3 regions of the Lysinibacillus sp. FSL H8-0500 genome follow, and region 2 is predicted to be linked to each of the others. Evidence: a T-box and tRNA genes for the amino acid it is inferred to sense, from the RefSeq annotation. Region 2 holds a T-box; the other regions hold tRNA genes.
The links. A T-box is a leader RNA that pairs with one kind of tRNA and senses whether it is charged. The one in region 2 lies ahead of MHB44_RS15645 (valine--tRNA ligase), so its partner is inferred to be a tRNA-Val.
Positions count from the first base shown of each region.

Region 1: it has a tRNA-Val gene. The T-box ahead of MHB44_RS15645 (valine--tRNA ligase) is inferred to sense a tRNA for this amino acid. The anticodon was not compared.
Region 3: it has a tRNA-Val gene. The T-box ahead of MHB44_RS15645 (valine--tRNA ligase) is inferred to sense a tRNA for this amino acid. The anticodon was not compared.

Region 1 covers NZ_CP150292.1:147,891-153,908, forward strand. The annotation lists rRNA gene MHB44_RS00720 (23S ribosomal RNA) at 1-2,774, shown strand, start outside; rRNA gene rrf (5S ribosomal RNA) at 2,886-3,001, shown strand; tRNA gene MHB44_RS00730 (tRNA-Val) at 3,012-3,087, shown strand; tRNA gene MHB44_RS00735 (tRNA-Thr) at 3,091-3,166, shown strand; tRNA gene MHB44_RS00740 (tRNA-Lys) at 3,173-3,248, shown strand; tRNA gene MHB44_RS00745 (tRNA-Leu) at 3,266-3,350, shown strand; tRNA gene MHB44_RS00750 (tRNA-Gly) at 3,386-3,460, shown strand; tRNA gene MHB44_RS00755 (tRNA-Leu) at 3,466-3,554, shown strand; tRNA gene MHB44_RS00760 (tRNA-Arg) at 3,563-3,639, shown strand; tRNA gene MHB44_RS00765 (tRNA-Pro) at 3,649-3,725, shown strand; tRNA gene MHB44_RS00770 (tRNA-Ala) at 3,741-3,816, shown strand; rRNA gene MHB44_RS00775 (16S ribosomal RNA) at 3,962-5,513, shown strand; rRNA gene MHB44_RS00780 (23S ribosomal RNA) at 5,795-6,018, shown strand, end outside.
Region 2 covers NZ_CP150292.1:3,272,801-3,278,818, reverse strand. The annotation lists gene MHB44_RS15665 (GNAT family N-acetyltransferase) at 1-303, opposite strand, end outside; gene purB (adenylosuccinate lyase) at 303-1,667, opposite strand; gene MHB44_RS15655 (SRPBCC family protein) at 2,217-2,663, shown strand; gene MHB44_RS15650 (valyl-tRNA synthetase) at 2,825-3,451, shown strand; T-box leader at 3,713-3,954, shown strand; gene MHB44_RS15645 (valine--tRNA ligase) at 4,036-6,018, shown strand, end outside.
Region 3 covers NZ_CP150292.1:4,589,723-4,595,740, forward strand. The annotation lists gene MHB44_RS22070 (CdaR family protein) at 1-626, opposite strand, end outside; gene cdaA (diadenylate cyclase CdaA) at 619-1,455, opposite strand; gene MHB44_RS22080 (anti-sigma factor) at 1,605-2,231, opposite strand; gene sigW (RNA polymerase sigma factor SigW) at 2,245-2,808, opposite strand; gene rocF (arginase) at 2,940-3,845, opposite strand; tRNA gene MHB44_RS22095 (tRNA-Lys) at 4,031-4,103, opposite strand; tRNA gene MHB44_RS22100 (tRNA-Gln) at 4,116-4,190, opposite strand; tRNA gene MHB44_RS22105 (tRNA-Tyr) at 4,206-4,289, opposite strand; tRNA gene MHB44_RS22110 (tRNA-Val) at 4,308-4,383, opposite strand; tRNA gene MHB44_RS22115 (tRNA-Glu) at 4,442-4,516, opposite strand; tRNA gene MHB44_RS22120 (tRNA-Asn) at 4,632-4,708, opposite strand; gene MHB44_RS22125 (acyl--CoA ligase) at 4,978-6,018, shown strand, end outside.

The sequences.
Region 1 (6,018 bases), 1.7 Mb from region 2:
ACGTGAATTCATAGCGTCTTGAAGGCAGACCCAGGGAACTGAAACATCTAAGTACCTGGAGGAAGAGAAAGAAAAATCGATTCCCTGAGTAGCGGCGAGCGAAACGGGAAGAGCCCAAACCAAGAGGCTTGCCTCTTGGGGTTGTAGGACACTCTATACGGAGTTACAAAAGAGCGAGTTAGATGAAGCGACTTGGAAAGGTCCGCCAGAGCAGGTAACAGCCCTGTAGTCGAAAGTTCGTTCTCTCCAGAGTGGATCCTGAGTACGGCGGAACACGTGAAATTCCGTCGGAATCCGGGAGGACCATCTCCCAAGGCTAAATACTACCTAGTGACCGATAGTGAACCAGTACCGTGAGGGAAAGGTGAAAAGCACCCCGGAAGGGGAGTGAAAGAGATCCTGAAACCGTGTGCCTACAAGTAGTTAGAGCCCGTTAATGGGTGATAGCGTGCCTTTTGTAGAATGAACCGGCGAGTTACGATTACGTGCAAGGTTAAGCTGTAGAAGGCGGAGCCGCAGCGAAAGCGAGTCTGAATAGGGCGAAATAGTACGTGGTCGTAGACCCGAAACCAGGTGATCTACCCATGTCCAGGGTGAAGGTAAGGTAACACTTACTGGAGGCCCGAACCCACGCACGTTGAAAAGTGCGGGGATGAGGTGTGGGTAGCGGAGAAATTCCAATCGAACCTGGAGATAGCTGGTTCTCTCCGAAATAGCTTTAGGGCTAGCCTCGTGATGAGAATACTGGAGGTAGAGCACTGTTTGGACGAGGGGGCCATCCCGGTTTACCGAATTCAGACAAACTCCGAATGCCAGATATTTATACACGGGAGTCAGACTGCGAGTGATAAGATCCGTAGTCAAAAGGGAAACAGCCCAGACCACCAGCTAAGGTCCCCAAGTAATCGTTAAGTGGAAAAGGATGTGGCGTTGCACAGACAACCAGGATGTTGGCTTAGAAGCAGCCATCATTTAAAGAGTGCGTAATAGCTCACTGGTCGAGTGACGCTGCGCCGAAAATGTATCGGGGCTAAACGATTCACCGAAGCTGTGGATTGACATCTACGATGTCAGTGGTAGGAGAGCGTTCTAAGTGCGTTGAAGTCAGACCGGAAGGACTGGTGGAGCGCTTAGAAGTGAGAATGCCGGTATGAGTAGCGAAAGACGGGTGAGAATCCCGTCCACCGTATGACTAAGGTTTCCTGAGGAAGGCTCGTCCGCTCAGGGTTAGTCGGGACCTAAGCCGAGGCCGATAGGCGTAGGCGATGGACAACAGGTTGATATTCCTGTACCACCTCCTCACCGTTTGAGAAATGGGGGGACGCAGGAGGATAGGGTAAGCGCGCTGTTGGATATGCGCGTCCAAGCAGATAGGCGTGTGTGTAGGCAAATCCGCACACTGTAACGCCAAGCTGTGATGGCGAGTCCGTATGGACGAAGTTCCTGATTTCACACTGCCAAGAAAAGCCTCTATCGAGGTGAGAGGTGCCCGTACCGCAAACCGACACAGGTAGTCGAGGAGAGAATCCTAAGGTGTGCGAGAGAACTCTCGTTAAGGAACTCGGCAAAATGACCCCGTAACTTCGGGAGAAGGGGTGCTCTGATAGGGTGAAAGCCCGAGAGAGCCGCAGTGAATAGGCCCAGGCGACTGTTTAGCAAAAACACAGGTCTCTGCAAAACCGTAAGGTGACGTATAGGGGCTGACGCCTGCCCGGTGCTGGAAGGTTAAGAGGAGTGGTTAGCGCAAGCGAAGCTGCGAATTGAAGCCCCAGTAAACGGCGGCCGTAACTATAACGGTCCTAAGGTAGCGAAATTCCTTGTCGGGTAAGTTCCGACCCGCACGAAAGGCGTAACGATCTGGGCACTGTCTCAACGAGAGACTCGGTGAAATTATAGTACCTGTGAAGATGCAGGTTACCCGCGACAGGACGGAAAGACCCCGTGGAGCTTTACTGTAGCCTGATATTGAATTTTGGTACAACTTGTACAGGATAGGTAGGAGCCAGAGATCTCGGAGCGCCAGCTTCGAAGGAGGCGTCGGTGGGATACTACCCTGGTTGTATTGAAATTCTAACCCATGCCCCTAAGCGGGGCAGGAGACAGTGTCAGGCGGACAGTTTGACTGGGGCGGTCGCCTCCTAAAAGGTAACGGAGGCGCCCAAAGGTTCCCTCAGAATGGTTGGAAATCATTCGTAGAGTGTAAAGGCACAAGGGAGCTTGACTGCGAGACCTACAAGTCGAGCAGGGTCGAAAGACGGGCTTAGTGATCCGGTGGTTCCGCATGGAAGGGCCATCGCTCAACGGATAAAAGCTACCCCGGGGATAACAGGCTTATCTCCCCCAAGAGTCCACATCGACGGGGAGGTTTGGCACCTCGATGTCGGCTCATCGCATCCTGGGGCTGTAGTCGGTCCCAAGGGTTGGGCTGTTCGCCCATTAAAGCGGTACGCGAGCTGGGTTCAGAACGTCGTGAGACAGTTCGGTCCCTATCCGTCGTGGGCGTAGGAAATTTGAGAGGAGCTGTCCTTAGTACGAGAGGACCGGGATGGACACACCGCTGGTGTACCAGTTGTCTTGCCAAAGGCATCGCTGGGTAGCTATGTGTGGACGGGATAAGTGCTGAAAGCATCTAAGCATGAAGCCCCCCTCAAGATGAGATTTCCCATTACGCAAGTAAGTAAGATCCCTCAAAGACGATGAGGTAGATAGGTTCGAGGTGGAAGTGTGGCGACACATGGAGCTGACGAATACTAATCGATCGAGGACTTAACCAAAATATTTGTTACAGTCAATGCACCGTTTATCCAGTTTTGAAAGAATAAAATATTATAATATACTTGTAATTTTTATAAAATATGTTATAATAAGTATTGTCTTTCAAATAGTCTAGTGATAATGGCAAAGAGGTCACACCCGTTTCCATACCGAACACGGAAGTTAAGTTCTTTAGCGCCGATGGTAGTTGGGGGCTTCCCCCTGTGAGAGTAGGACGTCGCTAGGCATATTACCCAGGAGGATTAGCTCAGCTGGGAGAGCATCTGCCTTACAAGCAGAGGGTCGGCGGTTCGAGCCCGTCATCCTCCACCATATGCCGGTTTAGCTCAGCAGGTAGAGCAACTGACTTGTAATCAGTAGGTCGTGGGTTCGATTCCTATAGCCGGCACCATTTTCCGAGCCATTAGCTCAGTTGGTAGAGCATCTGACTTTTAATCAGAGGGTCGAAGGTTCGAGTCCTTCATGGCTCACCATTTTGAAATAATAATAAGCGGGTGTGGCGGAATTGGCAGACGCACTAGACTTAGGATCTAGCGCCGCAAGGCGTGGGGGTTCGACTCCCTTCACCCGCACCATTATTTTCATTGCCAGATAAAAAACGTATGCACATGCGGAAGTAGTTCAGTGGTAGAACACCACCTTGCCAAGGTGGGGGTCGCGAGTTCGAACCTCGTCTTCCGCTCCAAATGTGCCGGGGTGGCGGAACTGGCAGACGCACAGGACTTAAAATCCTGCGGTAGGTGACTACCGTACCGGTTCGATTCCGGTCCTCGGCACCATTTTAAATGCGCCCGTAGCTCAATTGGATAGAGCGTCTGACTACGGATCAGAAGGTTATGGGTTCGACTCCTGTCGGGCGCGCCAAAAGAACAACGGGAAGTAGCTCAGCTTGGTAGAGCACTTGGTTTGGGACCAAGGGGTCGCAGGTTCGAATCCTGTCTTCCCGACCATTTCCTAAAAATTATGGGGCCTTAGCTCAGCTGGGAGAGCGCCTGCCTTGCACGCAGGAGGTCAGCGGTTCGATCCCGCTAGGCTCCACCAATTCAATTACATGAACCTTGAAAACTGAACAAGCAAAACGTAATCAATCAAGTTTTAAGTAGCTAGCTTCGGCTAGTGAACAAAACAAAAATTTTGGACATCAAAATTGATGCCAGCAAAACAATTTGAGCAAATCAAATTTCTTTTTATGGAGAGTTTGATCCTGGCTCAGGACGAACGCTGGCGGCGTGCCTAATACATGCAAGTCGAGCGAACAGAGAAGGAGCTTGCTCCTTCAACGTTAGCGGCGGACGGGTGAGTAACACGTGGGCAACCTACCCTATAGTTTGGGATAACTCCGGGAAACCGGGGCTAATACCGAATAATCTCTTATGCTTCATGGTAAAAGACTAAAAGACGGTTTCGGCTGTCGCTATAGGATGGGCCCGCGGCGCATTAGCTAGTTGGTGAGGTAATGGCTCACCAAGGCGACGATGCGTAGCCGACCTGAGAGGGTGATCGGCCACACTGGGACTGAGACACGGCCCAGACTCCTACGGGAGGCAGCAGTAGGGAATCTTCCACAATGGGCGAAAGCCTGATGGAGCAACGCCGCGTGAGTGAAGAAGGTTTTCGGATCGTAAAACTCTGTTGTAAGGGAAGAACAAGTACAGTAGTAACTGGCTGTACCTTGACGGTACCTTATTAGAAAGCCACGGCTAACTACGTGCCAGCAGCCGCGGTAATACGTAGGTGGCAAGCGTTGTCCGGAATTATTGGGCGTAAAGCGCGCGCAGGCGGTCCTTTAAGTCTGATGTGAAAGCCCACGGCTCAACCGTGGAGGGTCATTGGAAACTGGGGGACTTGAGTGCAGAAGAGGAAAGTGGAATTCCAAGTGTAGCGGTGAAATGCGTAGAGATTTGGAGGAACACCAGTGGCGAAGGCGACTTTCTGGTCTGTAACTGACGCTGAGGCGCGAAAGCGTGGGGAGCAAACAGGATTAGATACCCTGGTAGTCCACGCCGTAAACGATGAGTGCTAAGTGTTAGGGGGTTTCCGCCCCTTAGTGCTGCAGCTAACGCATTAAGCACTCCGCCTGGGGAGTACGGTCGCAAGACTGAAACTCAAAGGAATTGACGGGGGCCCGCACAAGCGGTGGAGCATGTGGTTTAATTCGAAGCAACGCGAAGAACCTTACCAGGTCTTGACATCCCGTTGACCACTGTAGAGATATAGTTTCCCCTTCGGGGGCAACGGTGACAGGTGGTGCATGGTTGTCGTCAGCTCGTGTCGTGAGATGTTGGGTTAAGTCCCGCAACGAGCGCAACCCTTGATCTTAGTTGCCATCATTTAGTTGGGCACTCTAAGGTGACTGCCGGTGACAAACCGGAGGAAGGTGGGGATGACGTCAAATCATCATGCCCCTTATGACCTGGGCTACACACGTGCTACAATGGACGATACAAACGGTTGCCAACTCGCGAGAGGGAGCTAATCCGATAAAGTCGTTCTCAGTTCGGATTGTAGGCTGCAACTCGCCTACATGAAGCCGGAATCGCTAGTAATCGCGGATCAGCATGCCGCGGTGAATACGTTCCCGGGCCTTGTACACACCGCCCGTCACACCACGAGAGTTTGTAACACCCGAAGTCGGTGAGGTAACCTTTTGGAGCCAGCCGCCGAAGGTGGGATAGATGATTGGGGTGAAGTCGTAACAAGGTAGCCGTATCGGAAGGTGCGGCTGGATCACCTCCTTTCTAAGGATATTTACGGAATGTTTCATCGAGGATGAAACAATGATTACGTTTTGCGTTCAGTTTTGAAGGCTCATTCTTTCTGAATGAAACACTTCATATATGTGCTCCTGTCGCTACGCTTTCGTCGCAAAGCTGCGAAGAAGTAGAAGCAGGCAGTAGCTTTGTTCTTTGAAAACTGGATAAAACGACATTGAAATTGTAACAAGCTGTTTTTGTGCGAAAGCGCAGCGACAGCAACAAACACATTTATTTTTTAAGTTTTTTTATAGGCTTAATAACTTGGTTAAGTTATTAAGGGCGCACGGCGAATGCCTTGGCACTAGGAGCCGATGAAGGACGGCACTAACACCGATATGCTTCGGGGAGCTGTAAGTGAGCTTTGATCCGGAGATTTCCGAATGGGGGAACCCACTACGTTTAATCGCGTAGGATCTTGACGTGAATTCATAGCGTCTTGAAGGCAGACCCAGGGAACTGAAACATCTAAGTACCTGGAGGAAGAGAA
Region 2 (6,018 bases):
GGCAGAGCCAATACCTTTTTTTCCGTTATTTGGGAGGCTAGCAAACCAGCCAATATGTGGAACAGGGCAGGGACCGGGATTTGGCCCCCATGGCATACGAAGCGATACAGTGGATAGCACCGCCCCGTCGTCCTCTAAAAAATAGCAAAGATTATAGCTTAAATGCGATTGTACTTGCTGTAATGTGACGGTTGTTGCATCAAAATGTACACCATATTGTAAATTTTCCGCATAAGAAGCATGGAGTAAATCGCGCAATATTTCTGCATCATCCAGTGTTGCTGCACGATAAGTATAGGTCATTAGCGATCCTCCTTTTTTATTTGTTCATAATGTGCTAAAACTTCTTCTACTTTTACTGGTGCAAGGCCAGTATAAGAGGCATAATCAAAAATGCTTGCTAATTGTTCTGCTGAGAAAGTGCCCATAATTCGTTTATCCTTCGCTAATAGCTCTTTAAAGGGTACATCATTTTCAAGTGCTTCCATTGAAATTTCGTAGATGATATGGTGAGCGGTTTGCTTACCAAATTGGCTAGAAAGCTCAAACATTATTTTTTCAGATAAAAGTAAACCACCTAATTTATCTAAGTTTTTCAACATATTTTGCGGCTTGACCACTAAGCCTCGTAATGCAGCAATAGTGGAAGCTAATTGAGATGACAAATAAATTGTAATTTCAGGTAAAGCAATCCATTCTGCACGCCATGACATCGCATCACGCTCATGTTCAACAATTAAGGAATGTTGCATGAGCGATACATTTTGCAAAATAGGGCGGGTTAAACTCGCAATACCCTCAAACATGGCAGGGTTGCGTTTATGTGGCATTGTGGATGAACCGACATTTCCTTTAGAGAAAGGCTCCTCTACCTCATCAATTTCTGTGCGCATTAAGTTGTAAAATTCATTGGCTAATTTGCCAAGTGTTCCGCTAATGAGACCAAGTACACTTGCATATTCTGCTAAACGATCACGTGAGGAATGCCAGCAAATTTCAGGTGCTTGAAGTGCCAATATTTCCATAGCACGTTGCTCAATAGCGATGCCTTGCTCTCCAAATGACGCATATGTACCGACACCACCGCTAATATTGCCAACAAAAACGCGTTCATCAATTTGTTGTAGTCGCTCAATATGGCGTAATATTTCGCTCAATACGACAGCCATTTTAAAGCCGAATGTTGTTGGAAGGCCTTGCATACCATGCGAACGCCCAGCTATTAATGTAAGTTTATGTTCTTTGGCAAGTATGGCTAGGGCATCTGCTACTTGTCGTAAATCACGCTGAATAATTTGATGGGCCTCTTTAAGCTGTAAAATAGTACCTGTATCAACGATATCTTGTGTTGTAGCACCATAGTGAACAAATTCACCATGCTCACCACTAATTTCTTGGATGGCATTAATGGTTGGCATCAGTGAGTGTTTGAGTTTGGCCATATTTGCAGCAAGCTGTTCGAGATCGAAGTGAGCTTGGCTTGCTTGTTTCACGATCTCCTTTGCTGCTTCCACAGGGATCACGCCAAGCTCACCTTCTGCCTGTGTTAAAGCAATTTCTACGTTTATATGCTTTTGCAGTCTATTTTCATCAGACCATACATTGCGCATTTCTTCTGTACCAAAATTATTTTTCAACATTATCATATCAATTACATGTGACGGCATGGTATTGTCTCCTTTTTAAAACCAACTATTTCACTAAACTTTATTATGAAACAAAGTATACTGGTTTACTTTGTTTTTTTCAAGCGGAAATTTATAATTTTAAAAGTTTTCTTTTAATTTTAAATAAAAGATTTGTATAATTTTGAATTATGATAAATAATAGGGAAAAATCTGTTTGTGACAGATTAAGTGAAAATAAAAACACTATTTATAGCAACGAATAATGGCAGTTGAGGGGGTAGTAGCACACCTTTTTCACCGATAAAAAGGAAAAAATCTGTGTTTCTACTATTCTTTCTGTATGAGACATTATTTGTCTCTCGAGTATATTGCCAAAACGATGGCTACTTTTTATAAAGTATTTGTACAATTAGGGCGATAAATGATGTAAATCATCCTTGAATTTCTCTGGTATGTTTTTTTAGTTTTCTTACCAGATTGATGGGGAACGGACTGTTTTTTGTCAAAATTATATCTTTCAGCATAGTCAAAATGTAGACAAAATCGTTTATAATAAAGCTATTCATATATAGAAAGTAGTGGTTTGATATGGCAACTGGCACACATACAGTCGATGTACCTGTAGGAATTGAACATGTATGGGATTTTGTAAGCGATATGGAGAAATGGGCAAAGCTTGTCCCAGGCTATAATGCACATAAAATGATTGACGACAAACATTCTACATGGACTTTTAAAGGGAATGTGGGTGTTTTGAAAAAAACAGTAGAAGTAGAGATTACAATTTTAGAATGGGCGGCACCCTCGAAAGTAACATTTGAACTCAAAGGGCTTTCTGATAATTTCTCAGGGAATGGCTATTTTCTTGCGGAAAGCATTGATGCTGAAAACACAAAAATGACAGGCTTTTTAGAAGTAACAGCTGGCGGATTAGCAGGCCCAGTTTTAAATCCAATTTTCAAGCCTATCGTACCAAAGGCCACACAAATGCTAACAGATCGTGTAGCCAATAAAATTAAATTAGTAAATGTTTAATGAATGTAACTAACAATAAAAATGGCATACTAGAAGATCACCTCTAGTATGCCGTTTTTTCGTAGTAACTTGTATATCAGTGTAAGCGTTCTAGCATACTAGCCTGCGAGTGGTCATATGATGCAAGGGGAGGGATTATTATCGAACACAAAACTTGGAAGATGTGTGAAACATTTTGTTTTCCTGGCTATGGCTGCCCAACAGAAATAGCGGCTGTGCAAATTAAACCACAGTGGCAGACAAAGCAATTAGAGGACTCACTGCGACTCATGGGTATTTACCATATTACTGCACATGTACGTTTTGATTTTCAGGATATGCAGATTCATATGGGGCAAGAGGATATTATCGCCATTGATGCACTGGATATTCAAGGAGACACAGGCTATTTCGAGTATGCAGTACCTTTACATGTTGATTTACCAAAAGAGTCGGATGTGAAAGATTTAATGATCAAGGATATTCGTCCTAGTCTCACAAATCAAATGTGTCAGTTAGAATGGACAGTCACAAGTGTCTTTAATGAACTTGAACCTGTTATGGAAAAAGCGCAGATGAATGCTACGAAGGAAGAACAATTAACGGTTATGGAAGAAGAAAGTGTGCCTGTGAAGCAGCCTACTACCATAGCAGCAGCTTCACACCAAGAGCCCGTTACAGCAACTGATAGTCATATTGTTGTACGTGAATCAAGCTCTTGGCATGAAGTACCTTCAATGATTTGGGATTTAACGGAAGACTATACACCGTTAAAAGTCCGTGTTTCAAATGATGTCTTTCAAAAGTAAGTAGCAGAGAAGCAACAAGACCAATAAGAAAATAAGGTCGCCAGATGTTGGCACAATAATGACACGGATAAACTGAAAAGCACAAAGAGGTATAATGATCGTTCGACAATAGAAACGAATTTGTCGTAGCCATGGTGGTAAAAGCCATGGATTATATTTACGTCGACGCATTGATGATTCACTTCCTTTTCACAGTTCCTAAAAACAATGAAATCACTTGAAAGATAACACGATTTTGCGGTACAATAAGAAAAATTCAATATAGATGCGATGATAGGGAAGAGTAAATTTTTGTACATTTTATAGAGAGGAAATGGTAGCTGGAAAATTTCTATTTGTACGAAATTGAAGGTAGCCCTTGAGCAGCTTTAGTGAACTAATAGTAGTTAAAGCCGGTTAAACACCGTTACCGAATTGAGAGCCAGAAGGTAGGCTAAGAAAAATTCTTAACTACTGCTGGAATTAAAGGTGGTACCGCGAACTAAAACTCCTTCGTCCTTTTAGACGACAGGAGTTTTTTTGTTGGTTAAAAAAATGAACAGCATTACATTACCAACAGTCTACAGATAATAGGAGGAGTCAATATGACAGAAAACATTTCAATGCCAACTAAGTATGATCCACAGTCCATTGAGGCTGGTCGCTATGAATGGTGGTTACAGGGGAAATTTTTTGAAGCACAGCCTGAAAGCGGGAAAAAGCCCTACTCCATCGTTATTCCACCACCGAACGTAACAGGTAAATTACATCTTGGTCATGCGTGGGATACAACATTACAAGATATTATTATCCGTATGAAGCGTATGCAAGGATACGATGCATTATGGTTACCAGGAATGGACCATGCAGGTATCGCAACACAAGCAAAAGTAGAAGCAAAGCTGCGTGAGGATAATAGTACACGTTATGATTTAGGACGTGAAAAATTCCTTGAAAAAACATGGGAATGGAAAGAAGAATATGCTGGACATATTCGCGATCAATGGGCAAAGCTTGGCCTTGGCCTAGACTATACACGTGAGCGTTTTACACTAGATAAAGGACTGTCAGATGCAGTAAAAACGGTTTTTGTTCAGTTATATGAAAAAGGTTTAATTTACCGTGGTGAACGTATTATCAACTGGGACCCAGCGGCGAAAACAGCATTATCGGATATTGAGGTAATTTATCAGGATGTGCAAGGGGCCTTCTATCATATGAAATATCCATTAGCTGATGGCTCAGGCTATGTAGAAGTTGCCACAACGCGTCCTGAAACAATGCTTGGTGACTCAGGGGTAGCTGTTCACCCGAACGATGAACGCTACCAGCATTTAATTGGAAAAACGGTTATTTTACCGATTGTAGAGCGTGAGATTCCAATTGTAGCAGACGATTATGTTGATATGGAATTTGGTACGGGAGTTGTAAAAATGACACCAGCCCATGATCCAAATGACTTTGAAGTAGGTAATCGTCACAACCTTGAGCGTATTCTTGTGATGAATGAAGATGGCACAATGAATGAGCTTGCTGGCAAATATCAAGGGCTAGATCGTTTTGAGTGCCGCAAGCAAATCGTAGCAGATTTACAAGAGGCAGGCGTGCTATTTAAAATTGAGGAGCATATGCACTCTGTAGGTCATTCTGAGCGTTCAGGCGCTGTTGTAGAGCCTTATTTATCTGCACAATGGTTTGTGAAAATGCAGCCGCTTGCAGATGCTTCCTTAGAGCTACAAAAGGATGAATCAGGGAAAGTACACTTTGTGCCGGCTCGTTTTGAAAACACTTATTCTCGCTGGATGGAAAATATTCGCGATTGGTGTATCTCTCGCCAATTATGGTGGGGCCATCAAATTCCAGCATGGTATCATAACGAAACAGGCGAAGTTTACGTAGGAAAAGAAGCACCAGCGGATAGTGAAAATTGGACGCAAGATGAAGATGTCCTGGATACATGGTTTTCCTCTGCACTATGGCCGTTTTCTACAATGGGCTGGCCAGACGAGGCAAATGAAGAATATAAACGTTACTATCCAACAAATACACTCGTAACTGGCTATGATATTATTTTCTTCTGGGTGTCCCGCATGATTTTCCAAGGCATTGAATTTACTGAGCAACGTCCATTTAAAGATGTGTTAATTCACGGCTTAGTACGTGATGGCGAGGGACGTAAAATGAGTAAATCACTTGGTAATGGTGTTGATCCAATGGACGTGATTGAACAATATGGTGCAGACTCATTACGTTATTTCCTCGCGACGGGCTCCTCACCAGGTCAAGATTTACGCTATACAACGGAAAAAGTAGAGGCGGTATGGAATTTTGCCAATAAAATTTGGAATGCATCACGTTTTGCGCTAATGAATATGGATGGTATGACATATGATGAAATTGACTTAACAGATGAAAAATCAGTTGCTGACAAATGGATTTTAACACGTTTAAACGAGACAATTGAACGTGTAACCTCTCTTGCAGAACGTTATGAATTCGGTGAAGTTGGTCGTGAATTATACAATTTCATTTGGGATGATTTCTGTTCTTGGTATATTGAAATGGCAAAATTACCACTTTACGGTGAG
Region 3 (6,018 bases), 1.3 Mb from region 2:
TCTAACTTATTTAGGTCTCGATCTAATACTTTTACTGCCGCTTGCTGTGAGAACGATTGCTTCAATCCCTTCTCCCCTGTAACCGTTGCTTTGACATAGCTAATACTTTCAATAGCACTTTTTGCACCTGTGACATAAACAGTCAGTGGATCAGCTACCATATCTTTCAGTATATAGCCTTCTTCAATTAAACGGCTATTCATTTCAGGATCTACTCGGAACTCCTGCGTAACCTTTTCCTCAATATTGACCCGAACGGTTTTAGGATCTAAGGTAACCTTTATCTTTTCTGAAATATTTTCATACTGGAGATTTACATCATGTTCGCCCATTAATAAATGACTTAAATCAACAAACACTGAAAAATCCTTTGATGCTTTTGTTTTCAGAACCAACGCCATTGGACCTTCTATCTTAACATCCACCGTTTCAGGTAAGCCTGTGACAATAAAATTCTCATTATCATAATAAATATCTACTGGCACATCACGAATCACATCGGTTTGTTCGTTCGATGTTGTTTTATTTATTGGCGATAACTCCGTACGAACTGAGAAAAAAAGTAAAAAGGCCAAAAATAATGCGATGATTCTTAATACCCAAGGGCTATTCATCATTTTATCCATTCTTTTTCCCCCTCCAAGTCAACTTAGAGGCTACATTTGATTCCTGTGCTGATCCGAACCACATTTTGCGTAGTAATGTTTCGAACTCCTCTAGTGAAAGGTTGCGATGGAGATTGCCATTTAATGTAATGCTGATTGCGCCTGTTTCTTCTGATACAACAATCGTAATTGCATCTGTCACTTCACTTAAGCCAAGTGCAGCTCGATGGCGTGTTCCTAGCTCCTTTGAAATAAATGGACTTTCAGAAAGCGGTAAATAACAGGCTGCTGCTGTAATCCTATCTTTTTGCATAATTACCGCTCCATCATGTAGCGGTGTATTAGGTATAAAGATATTGATGAGTAATTCTGAGGAAATTTCAGCATTTAACCCTATACCTGTTTCAATATATTCATTTAGACCTGTTTCTTTTTCAATAGAAATTAATGCACCTATTCGACGTTTCGCCATATAACTAACAGATTTCTTCATAGCTTCAATAAGCCTTGTCTGTTCTTCCTCTACTTGACTAGAAGAGCGCTGGAATAGCTTCCCTCGACCAATTTGTTCAAGCCCACGTCTGATTTCAGGCTGAAATATAATAATAATGGCTAAGAAACCATACTCAATTACCTGTTGTAACATCCAGCCAAGCGTTTGTAACCCTAAAAGGTCTGTTGCAAGTCGTGCAATAATAATGACGAAAATTCCCTTTAGTAATTGGACGGCTTTCGTACCTTTAATGAGGGTTAAGACTTTATAGACAACGTACCAAACAAGCAGTACATCAATGAAGTTAATAGCAATATTCACAGGTGTTAAATCTGTGAAATATTCGATAATTTGCATGTGGCATCCCCCACTTTTCATTACGAATCCATACACATCTAAGTATAGCACACTCTTAACAAATGTAACTTTTTTCAAATAAAAAGTCTACTCAAAAGAGTAGACTTTTCAGCCTCTCACGTGCACTATTGTTTAGGACGTATAGAGTATTATTTAGTTTCGTCTTTTTCATTAAATGTCATGGCTGATTTTACAGAGTTTTTAATTGTATACCATAACCATTCAAATACTTCATCAATTTCTTCAATTTTACCTGAAACTACCGCTGAAGATGCCATATATTGCCCGTTAATGACTGTGACGTCACCATCAACCTCACCTTCAATAATCAAATCGCCATTTTTTACAACAATATCGCCTTTCACCACTTCTCCCTCAGGTACAATCACCGTTTGACCATCTACTACTAAATTTGGTTGTTTGGTCACAGAGAAGTTCTGATCATCCATAAAGCTACCCAGTAATGTAGCACTCATAAATAAGCAAAATACTGCTGCTGCCACAAAGAATGGATGTCGGCGTATCCATTTTTGTATACCTACTCGACTTTTTGGTTTTGGTAAACGAGCCATGACTGCTGCTTCAAAACCAGGAGGCGCTGTAATGTGGGAAGCACTCTTCACAAAGGCGATTGTTTCACTCAATTCTTGCATCATTTGTTTACAATCATTACATGTATGCAAGTGCTGCTTTAGCTCTTGCTCATGCTCACGACTAATGTCACCGTCTAAATAATCATGCATATAGTCTATAATATGCTTTGGACAAGTATTCATGACGCTCCCCCTCCTACAGATTGTTTAATTGCTTACGTAATGCCTCACGTCCTCGATGAATTCTTGTTTTCACCGTGCCAAGCGGCATATCCAAAATCTCGCTAATTTCTTGTAACGATAACTCTTCTATATATTTCAATACGATAACTGAACGATATTTATCTGGCAAACGTCCAATTTCATATTGAATGCGATCTTGTAGCTCCATCTGTTCTAACTGTTCCTCTGGTAGCTGGTCGTCTGCTGCGATTTGTGAATACATATCAAGCCCTTCTGTACCAGCTACTTCCGCATCTAAATAATAATCCGGCTTCTTCTTTCTGATACGGTCTATACAGAGATTTGTCGCTATGCGATAAAGCCACGTAGAAAATTTTCTTTTCTGATCAAAAGTATGCAGGTTCATGTAAGCACGAACAAAGGCTTCTTGAGTAATATCCTCAGATTCCTGCTTGTTACTTAACATTCGATAGCATACTTGGTACAGTTTGTGCTGATAGAGACTCACAATATCGGCAAATGCGCTTTGATCGCCTTTAAGCACTTGTTTTATTCTCTTATTTACTAACGCATCCATTGTGTTGACTTCTCCACCTTTACAACTGTCTTATACTATACGACCCACCGATAAGAAAAGTTTCGTTTTTTTAATTATAGCAAAAGATTTTTCTGCAATGTGGTAATAGGCAATTTTTTGTCAAATATTCTTTAAACTAATGTTTCCCCAAATAAAGAACCCATTAGTGCAACCGCAACATTGGCAGTTGTATTTTTTTCATCTAAAATTGGATTCACTTCTACAAACTCTGCTGATGTTAACATCCCTGATTCTTGTAGCATTTCCATCGCTAAATGGCTTTCTCGATACGTAATGCCTCCAGGAACGGGTGTCCCAACTCCTGGCGTATAAAGTGGATCTAATCCATCTAAATCCAGTGATAGGTGGACACCATCCACATTGCGCTCTTTTAAATAAGTAAGCGCATCTTCCATTACACGCGTCATCCCTAGTCGATCAATCTCATGCATTGTATATACTTTAATGCCTTGTTGACTAATCAACTCTCGCTCACCTGGATCGACTGAACGTGCACCAATGATGATAACATTCTCTGGTTTAATTTTTGGAGCATCGTTATGAATTTGTACTAAACGTTCATGCCCTAATCCGATACTCACAGCTAATGGCATACCATGAATATTGCCAGAAGGTGTTGTTTCAGGTGTATTTAAGTCTGCATGTGCGTCAAACCAAATTACCCCTAAATTATTATAGTGCTCACTCAATCCAGCGAGTGTCCCAATTGCAATACTATGATCTCCACCAAACACAAGCGGAAATTTTTTTTGCTCGATTGCTTCATGGACGCTATTAGCTAAAGCAGTACTCACTTCTACTACTTCCTCTAAATTCAGTAATTTTTCATCAACAACTGCATCTAAATGCTTCTGATGTACACGAATATCCCCTTGATCTTGTACGCCATGCCCAATAGCCTCTAAACGTTCAACAATACCTGCATAACGAATAGCGCTTGGTCCCATATCAACACCTCGTCGTGTTTGGCCATAATCTGATGGTACACCGATAATAGAAATATTAAGTTTATTCATGTTTTTATACCTCCTAAAAATTATAAGACCATTGTAAATCCTACATACCACTTGGCTCAACCTAACAAAAAACCGCATATTTATTCATATCAAGAAAGCATAAAAAAATCTCCTACCGTTATCAGTAAGAGATTAGTTATCTGTAGTTAATATAACACTTTTCAGTATATTTTATTCTAAAAAAGTGAGCCATGAAGGACTCGAACCTTCGACCCTCTGATTAAAAGTCAGATGCTCTACCAACTGAGCTAATGGCTCATAAAAGAAAAATGGCTGGGGTACTAGGATTCGAACCTAGGCATGACGGAATCAAAATCCGTTGCCTTACCGCTTGGCTATACCCCAATCATTTATGGAAACTGGTGGAGGGGGACGGATTCGAACCGCCGAACCCTAAGGAGCGGATTTACAGTCCGCCGCGTTTAGCCACTTCGCTACCCCTCCGAAATAACACAATAATAATGGTGGAGGATGACGGGCTCGAACCGCCGACCCTCTGCTTGTAAGGCAGATGCTCTCCCAGCTGAGCTAATCCTCCATAGAAACAGGTGTTATTAATCACAGTTTATTTTCTTTTAAAGCCTGTACATTATTAATGGTGACCCCTACGGGATTCGAACCCGTGTTACCGCCGTGAAAGGGCGGTGTCTTAACCACTTGACCAAGGGGCCAAACTATTATGTTTCAAACAAGACAAGATTTATATTAACATTATTTCTTAATGATTGCAACATTTTTTATAAATTCTTTTATGTATACTGACGTCTTAAAAAAGGGCAAAAAAAATGGCTCCGAAGGCAGGACTCGAACCTGCGACAACCTGATTAACAGTCAGGTGCTACTACCAACTGAGCTACTTCGGAACAATAACTATTCACTTTAGTTTATAAAGCTCTTTAAGTACATTTATTATTATAACAATGAAAATTAATTATGCAATACATTTTATAAATTTTTTTATATTTTTCGTAGTGGTCTTTTTCACTATCGCTTATAACGAATAATAGTTCTCTATTAAATCTAATATTTCTATTTTGTGTGGCATATATTGTTGCTGTATATTATTTCAATTGTTAAAATAAAAATAGTTTTAAGAATTTTCTATCAAATATATTTTAGGGGGAATATTCACATGGTAACAACAAATGATTTAATTGCACCTGAATTTTACAATATTACAGAGGAATTAGAGAAATTTTCCCAAGATAGCAATCGCCAGGCCATACGTTGGTTAAATGCACAGCAGGAGAGGCGTACTGTTTCTTACACAGAGCTTGTACAAAAAATGAACCAATACGCAAATGCCTTTACACAACAAGGACTTCAAAAAGGTGATCGTGTATTAGTAATTGTTCCTCGCCTTCCAGAGGCCTATTTTGTTTTTCTCGGTTGTTTAAAAGCTGGTATTGTTCCTATTTCCTGTTCAGAAATGCTACGTGCAAGTGATTTAGAATATCGTATGGAACATTCCTCTGCTAGCGCAGTCATTTCCTATGAAGCCTTTACTGAGGAGGTTGATCGAATCACCTCTGCTGTAGAAGCATTAAAAAATAAATTAGTGATTGGGACTGCAGTTGGTGATTGGGTTTCTTTAAATGAATTGGCTAGCACACAGCCAACCACATTTACAGCCGTTACTACTAAACGAGATGATATGGCATTCCTTTCTTATACCTCTGGCACTACAGGAAAGCCTAAAGGTGTAGTCCATTCACATGGTTGGGGATATGCACATATTCGAACAGCGGCTTCACAGTGGCTTTGTGTCCGTGAAGGTGATTTAGTATGGGCAACGGCAGCTCCAGGCTGGCAAAAGTGGATTTGGAGTCCATTTTTATCAGCAATCATGCTTGGTGCCACTGCATTTGTTTATCATGGTGGGTTTGACGCAAAAACATACCTTCAGCTTATTCAGGACGAAAAAGTAAATGTCCTATGCTGTACACCAACTGAATATCGTATTATGGCAAAACTTGATAACTTAGCAGACTATAATCTATCCTCTCTCCGTAGTGCCGTTTCCGCTGGGGAACCATTAAATCGTCCAGTTATTGAAACATTTATGAAGCACTTTGCCTTAAAAGTAAGAGATGGTTATGGACAAACAGAAAATACATTATTAATTGGGACACTTGAAAACATTGAATTACGCCCTGGCTCCATGGGTGTTCCA